2 linked regions of the Antarctobacter heliothermus genome follow. Each later gene encodes a partner of the first gene's protein in a complex. Links are inferred from orthologs where the notes say so. Each region holds a gene or a part of one and is shown on either strand. Other genes may lie near its edges.

Region 1 (3,021 bases):
CGCGGCTCAGCAGTTCGACGCTGCCCATCTCGCGCAGGTACATGCGCACCGGGTCATCGGTGCGGTCCAGCTTTTCGTTTCCAGACCCGGCCAAGGTGACTTCGCCAGGCTTTTTGGTTTCGACCAGATCGGTCGAGCCCTTGCTGTCGTCGTCTTCCTGCTCTTCCTCTTCGGTGATCTGGATGCCCATTTCGGACAGCATGGACATCACGTCCTCGATCTGGTCCGAGGAGACCTGATCCGGGGGAAGCACCTGGTTGAGCTGATCGTAGGTGATGTAGCCGCGTTCACGCGCCTCGGCGATCATCTTTTTGACCGCCGCCTGGCTCATGTCGAGGCCGGCATCCTCTTCCTGGTCTTCGGACTTGACGTCTTCATTGTCCTTGGCTGCCATGCGGCTCTCCTGATGGGGGGCTCGGGAACGGGGCGATTCGTTGAAACGTCTCAATAACGCGATAAAGTGATTCGCACACCCGTTTAACCTTATTTGTTTACCAGTTCGTCACCAATACGACGCTCATTTTCGGCCCTTGTCGAATCGAATCTGCGACAGGAGCGAATCGAACGCGCTGCGTTCCTCACGGTCAATCGGGGCCCCGTTTGGCCCCACGTCATATTCGGCATCATCTTCATCCCGGCGGCGACCCGCCTGCGCGCGAACCCTTGCGGCCTCTGCAAGACGCCATGTCAGCGCCTCATCAGCATGGTCGGCCAGGTCCTCCACGGCTTCGTTCAGTTCTACTTGCCACCCGTCGGCGGCGGCGAGCTTCGCCAGTTCCTCTGCCACGGTCAGCCGCGCTTGGTCGGCATTTCCGGGCGTGCGAATACAGGGCACCACCGCCACATGGCGTCCCATCAAAAGATTTTCAAGGGCTTCCGCCCCGATCACCGCCTCTGCGCGCCGGGTCATCGTCTCTGGTTCGGCGATACTGTCGAGAATCGCGTCCCGCAAGGCCGCCAGCGTCCCGTCGGCGCAGGGCATGTCCTCTAACTCCGTCTCGAACCCCTCGGCGATGCCCGGCGCAGACAGAACGGCGGCCAGGATCACCTCCAACCGCAAGCGGCGCTCCCCATCTTCACCGGACGAGGCGAGGAATGACGCCTTTGCCCCAGCCGTTGGCACTGCTGGAGGCTGAAAAGGTTTGAACCCCTTGCCGCGATAGGCCTGCTGTTGGCGTGGGGCCTGCTGCGGGCGTTGCGCGCGAAAGGCCTGAAACCGCAGTTCCTTGATCGCCTCGCCATAGTGATGACGCAGGCTGGGGTCTTGGATCTTGCCGATCCGCGCGCGCAGAGCCTTGTCCAGCGCCGCCTTGCGTTCCGGGCTGTCCAGCACCAAACCCTCGGTCTCTTGCCGCCACAGCAGTTGCACCATGGGCATCGCCGCATCCAACACCGTCTTGACGGCCTCCGGCCCCTCGGCCCGCAACAGATCGTCCGGGTCTTTGCCCTCTGGCATGATGGCAAAGCGCAGGCCTTTGCCCGCCTCCAACAGCGGCAGGGCGACGTCGATCACCCGGTAGGCAGCCTTCAACCCGGCCTTGTCGCCGTCCAGCGCAATCACCGGTTCATCCGAAACGCGCCACATCAATTGCAACTGCGACTCAGTCACCGCAGTGCCCAGCGGCGCGACAGAGGCCGTGAACCCGGCTTCGGACAGCGCGATCACATCCATGTAGCCCTCACCGACGATCAGGGTCTGCCCCCGTCCCGATGCCTCGCGCGCGGGTTTGAAATTGAACAGGTTGCGCGACTTGTCGAACAGTTCGGTTTCCGGAGAATTCAGGTATTTGGCGTTGTCATCCGGGTCCATCGCCCGCCCGCCAAAGGCAATCGCCCGGCCGCGCGCATCACGGATCGGAAACATGATTCGGTTGCGGAACACATCATAGGGCGCGCGCCCCTTGTCCGACGCTTTGACCAGTCCGGCGGCCAGCATCAGGTCGGGCGACACGCCCCGCCCCGCCAAGGCCTCTCGCAGGTTTTCCCAACCCGGCGGGGCAAAACCGATTTCCCAGCGTTCCAGCGCCGCCTCATCCAGACCGCGCCGCGCCAGATAGGCGCGCGCCTCGGCCCCTGCCCCCGTCTTCAGTTGCAGGCGAAAGAACCCGACAGCCTGTTCCATGACTTCGACCAGTTGCGTCCGGCGGTCCGCCTTTTGTTGCGCGCGAGGATCTTCCTTGGGCACTTCCATGCCCGCCTCTTGTGCCAGAATCTCGATCGCTTCCATGAAGCTCACGTTTTCCGTCTCGCGCACAAAGGAAATCGCATCGCCTTTGGCGTGGCAGCCAAAGCAGTAATAATACCCCTTGCGGTCATCGACGTGAAAGGACGCGGTCTTTTCATGATGAAACGGGCACGGCGCCCACAGGTCGCCCTTGCCCTGATTGGATTTCCGGTTGTCCCACAGCACTTTGCGCCCCACCACCTGTGCGAGGCTGGAGCGATTGCGCAGTTCATCCAGAAAACCGGGGGGGAGACTCATGCAGCCAATATCGGGCTTTGCGGCGCCAATGCCAAGAGGCCGTCAACCGCGTGACAGACGAACAGTCCCGTCCTGCTGTGAATCAGAGCGCCTCACACTGGGTGCGGGCGGCCTTGGCCACCTCGGGCGTCAGCGCCTCTTCGGGTAGGGCAAAGACGAACTCGGCCAATTGTTCGGCGGCCGTCCGGTCCATATCCTTGCGCAACGCGCGGCGCACCGTGCCGATGGTGTCACCGTCCAGCCGCGCCTGCACGGCGGCGTTGAACCATGTTTCCGTCAGGGCACATTTATCGACATCCTGCGCCACAGAGCCGGATGCCGTCATTCCGATCACAGCGATCATTGCCAACACACGCATGACACTCACTCTCCTCTGGCTCACCTGCGGCAAGAGGGCCATTTAGCCCGCCGCACGCCTCCCGGCAACCGAGGCCATGGCCTCACCGATGTCATGGGCAAGAGTCCGCGCCATCGACCGGAACGCCATCAGTTGCAGCCCCTCCGCCCGCCGACTGATGTGAACCGTCATATGCTGGCAC
Region 2 (2,963 bases), 630 kb from region 1 along the record:
CTGGGTGGTCCGATACGGAGGAAAGTTCATGCGCAATGTGCTGCGGTTGGAGGCGGATCTGTTCTGGCTGGCGCTGCGCTATCTGACAGCACTGCCGGTGCCGCGGGCCTTGCCCGAGTCGGATGATCTGATGGTGCGCGCGGTCAAGTACCATACGGGAGTCGGCACGCTGGTCGGGCTGTTGGGGGCGCTGGTGCTGTGGGCGGCGATGCCCGTCCCGCCGGGCATGGTGGCGGTGCTGCTATCGGTGGCCGCCACGCTGTTGGTGACCGGGGCGTTTCACGAGGCCGGATTGGTCGGCGCGGTCGAGGCGCTGACCACCGGGCGCGACCGTGCCGAGATCATCGCCTTGATGGATCAACGGCGCTTTGGGGTTTACGGCGCGCTGGCGTTGGGCATGGTGCTGGCGCTGAAAGTGACGCTGATCGCGGGGTTTCCACTGGGGCTGGCGGCGGCGGGTCTGGTGGCGGGACATGCCACCGGGCGCATGGCCTGTGTGCATGTGACCGGGACCACTGTGCATGCCCGCAGCGAGGGCATGCAGAAATTTGTCCCCAAGGTCACGCCTGACGGCTACCGCGTGGCGCTGACCCTGACGATGGTGGCGCTGATCCCGCTGACCCTTGTGGCGGGGATTGGTGCGGTGCTTTGCGGCTTTGCCGGGGCGGTGCTGTTGGGGCAGGCGTTCCGCGTCTGGAGCATCAACCGCATCGGCGGCTATACCGGCGATTGCCTTGGCGGGGCGCAACAATTGGCGGAACTTGGCTTTTATCTGGGGCTGGCGCTGTGGCTGTGAGCGGGTATGCCCCTTTGGCCGTCACATGTCCCGTTGGCCATCCTGCTGCCAAGGTTTGACGAGATTGCCAAAGCGGGTGAATTGCGCCTCGAACGACAGTTCAACCGTGCCGATAGGACCGTGGCGCTGTTTGCCGATGATCACCTCGGCCTTGGCGTGCAGGCGGCTCATCCGGTCCTGCCACGCCGCCATTTCGTCCAGCCGGTCGTCCGAGGGTTTTTCCCGCTCGGCGTAGTATTCTTCGCGGAACACGAACATGACCACGTCCGCATCCTGTTCGATCGAGCCTGATTCCCGCAGGTCCGACAGTTGCGGACGTTTGTCCTCGCGGTTTTCGACCTGACGCGACAGCTGGGACAGGGCGACGACCGGGATGTTGAGTTCCTTGGCGATGGCCTTGAGCCCCATGGAGATCTCGCCGATTTCCTGCACCCGGTTTTCGGCGGTGCCGCGCAGCAGCTGCAGGTAGTCGACGATCACAAGGTCCAGCCCGTGGGTCCGTTTCAGACGCCGCGCGCGGGCGGCCACCTGACTGATCGGCAGGGCAGGCGTGTCGTCGATATACAGCGGGCAGGCCTCCAGATCCTTGGCGGCCTGCACAAAGCGGCGGAACTCTGTCTCATCCATGTCGCCTTGGCGGATCTTGTGCGAGCTGATTTCCGACGCTTCGGCAAGGATACGACCGGCAAGCTGTTCGGCGCTCATCTCAAGACTGAAAAAGCCGACCACGCCGCCGTCCGTCGCGCCAATAGAGCCGTCGGGTTTCTGGCCCTTCTTATAGGCCTTGGCGATGTTGAAGGCGATGTTGGTGGCCAATGAGGTTTTGCCCATCGACGGACGTCCGGCAAGAATCAACAGGTCAGACGGGTGCAGGCCGCCCAGTTTCTTGTCCATGTCGTCAAGGCCGGTTGAAATACCAGCCAGCCCGCCCTCTCGCTGATAGGCGGCGTTGGCGACATTGACCGCCTCTGTGACCGCTTTGAGAAAGCTTTGGAAACCGCTTTCGGTCTGGCCCTGCTCGGCCAGTTTGTACAGCGCCTGTTCCGCCTCGACGATCTGTTCGCGCGGCTCTGACGCCACATCGACCTTGGCTGCCTTGTCCGAGATGCTCTTGCCCAGCCGGATCAGGTCACGGCGCACGGCAAGGTCATAGATCATCTGCGCATAGTCGCGCACCGCAAAGGTCGAGATGGCAGAGGCCGCCAGACGCGCCAGATAGGCCGGGCCGCCCAGTTCCTTGAGGCCCTCGTCATCCTCCATGAACGCCTTGAGCGTGACCGGAGAGGCAAGGTTGTTCTTGGCGATACGGGCGGCGGCGATTTCAAAGATTCGGGCGTGGACCGGGTCGTAGAAATGATGCGCGCCGATGATGGCGGCGATGCGATCATAGGTGTCGTTCTCGACAAGAATCGCGCCCAGTAGCTGCTGCTCTGCCTCGATCGAATTGGGCATGGTGTCTGCCGCTTGAATTTCGACTCCGGTCGGGTTGATCGTTGCGATCTCGTTCATTTCCATCCCCTGCTGCGTAGACAGATGCCCTATCAGCGGGCGTCGGCGACGGGCAGACTGTATATCTCTGTTGATAAGTCAGGTCACTGGATATTGGCATTTAGGTCGGTCGGCCGTCAACATCTGGTGCGGCTGAGCCGGCCCTGTGATCTTCCTGTCACGTTCAACCAACAAGATGTCAGCGCTGTCGTCGGGTCAGGTTTCGCTGCGGGCCGCGCGCCAGCCGTGCGGGTCCTTGAGGAACGACTCGACCTCTGACAGGACGCCGGCGTGTTTTTCCGGCGCTTCGGCCAGCACCTCCCACCAGGTGCACAGGTGGTGCAGGGCAACGCCGTGATCGCCCAGTGTTTTGGTCGTCTCGGGGAAGATGCCGTAGTAAAAGATCACCGCCGTATGGGCGCAGGTGGCGCCAGTGTCGCGGATCGCGTCGACAAAGCTGATCTTTGATCCGCCATCGGTGGTCAGATCCTCGACCAGCAGCACACGCTCACCCTCGGACATGGCACCCTCGATGCGGGCGTTTTTGCCGTAGCCTTTGGGTTTCTTGCGCACATAGGTCATCGGCAGGGCCATGCGTTCGGCCACCAGCGCGGCAAAGGGAATACCGGCTGTTTCGCCCCCGGCGATGTTGTCGAAAGCCTCAAAACCCGCGTTGCGC

Evidence for each region.
Region 2: the proteins of dnaG (region 1) and ANTHELSMS3_RS13965 are in contact, whole or in part, in a crystal structure (PDB 2R6A), measured with the Geobacillus stearothermophilus proteins. The link is inferred for Antarctobacter heliothermus from one-to-one orthologs. Residues at the interface, in WP_049624496.1 of Geobacillus stearothermophilus: Lys456, Leu457, Leu458, Pro459, Ala460, Asn463, Ala464, Leu467, Leu535, Leu536, Ile537, Ala538, Gln544, Glu545, Asp548, Tyr549, His552; in WP_033016901.1 of Geobacillus stearothermophilus: Ser13, Glu15, Ala16, Gln18, Glu91, Leu92, Asp94, Ala95, Val96, Pro97, Thr98, Ala99, Ala100, Asn101, Tyr104, Tyr105, Ile108.

The regions. Positions count from the first base shown.
Region 1 is NZ_CP022540.1:2,288,750-2,291,770, reverse strand. Bases 1-2,949 are described here. They hold dnaG (DNA primase), read right to left. Parts: upstream 2,483-2,949; coding sequence 518-2,482; downstream 1-517. Other genes in these bases: ANTHELSMS3_RS10880 (sarcosine oxidase subunit gamma), read right to left, coding at 2,883-2,949; ANTHELSMS3_RS10885 (hypothetical protein), read right to left, coding at 2,565-2,840; rpoD (RNA polymerase sigma factor RpoD), read right to left, coding at 1-394. Also shown: more of ANTHELSMS3_RS10880, read right to left, coding at 2,950-3,021. UniProt on the Escherichia coli protein: RNA polymerase that catalyzes the synthesis of short RNA molecules used as primers for DNA polymerase during DNA replication.
Region 2 is NZ_CP022540.1:2,920,058-2,923,020, forward strand. What follows is about bases 62-2,952. They hold ANTHELSMS3_RS13965 (replicative DNA helicase), read right to left. Parts: upstream 2,306-2,952; coding sequence 818-2,305; downstream 62-817. Other genes in these bases: ANTHELSMS3_RS13960 (adenosylcobinamide-GDP ribazoletransferase), read left to right, coding at 62-796; ANTHELSMS3_RS13970 (orotate phosphoribosyltransferase), read right to left, coding at 2,501-2,952. In the rest of the region: more of ANTHELSMS3_RS13960, read left to right, coding at 29-61; more of ANTHELSMS3_RS13970, read right to left, coding at 2,953-2,963. UniProt on the Escherichia coli protein: The main replicative DNA helicase, it participates in initiation and elongation during chromosome replication. Travels ahead of the DNA replisome, separating dsDNA into templates for DNA synthesis.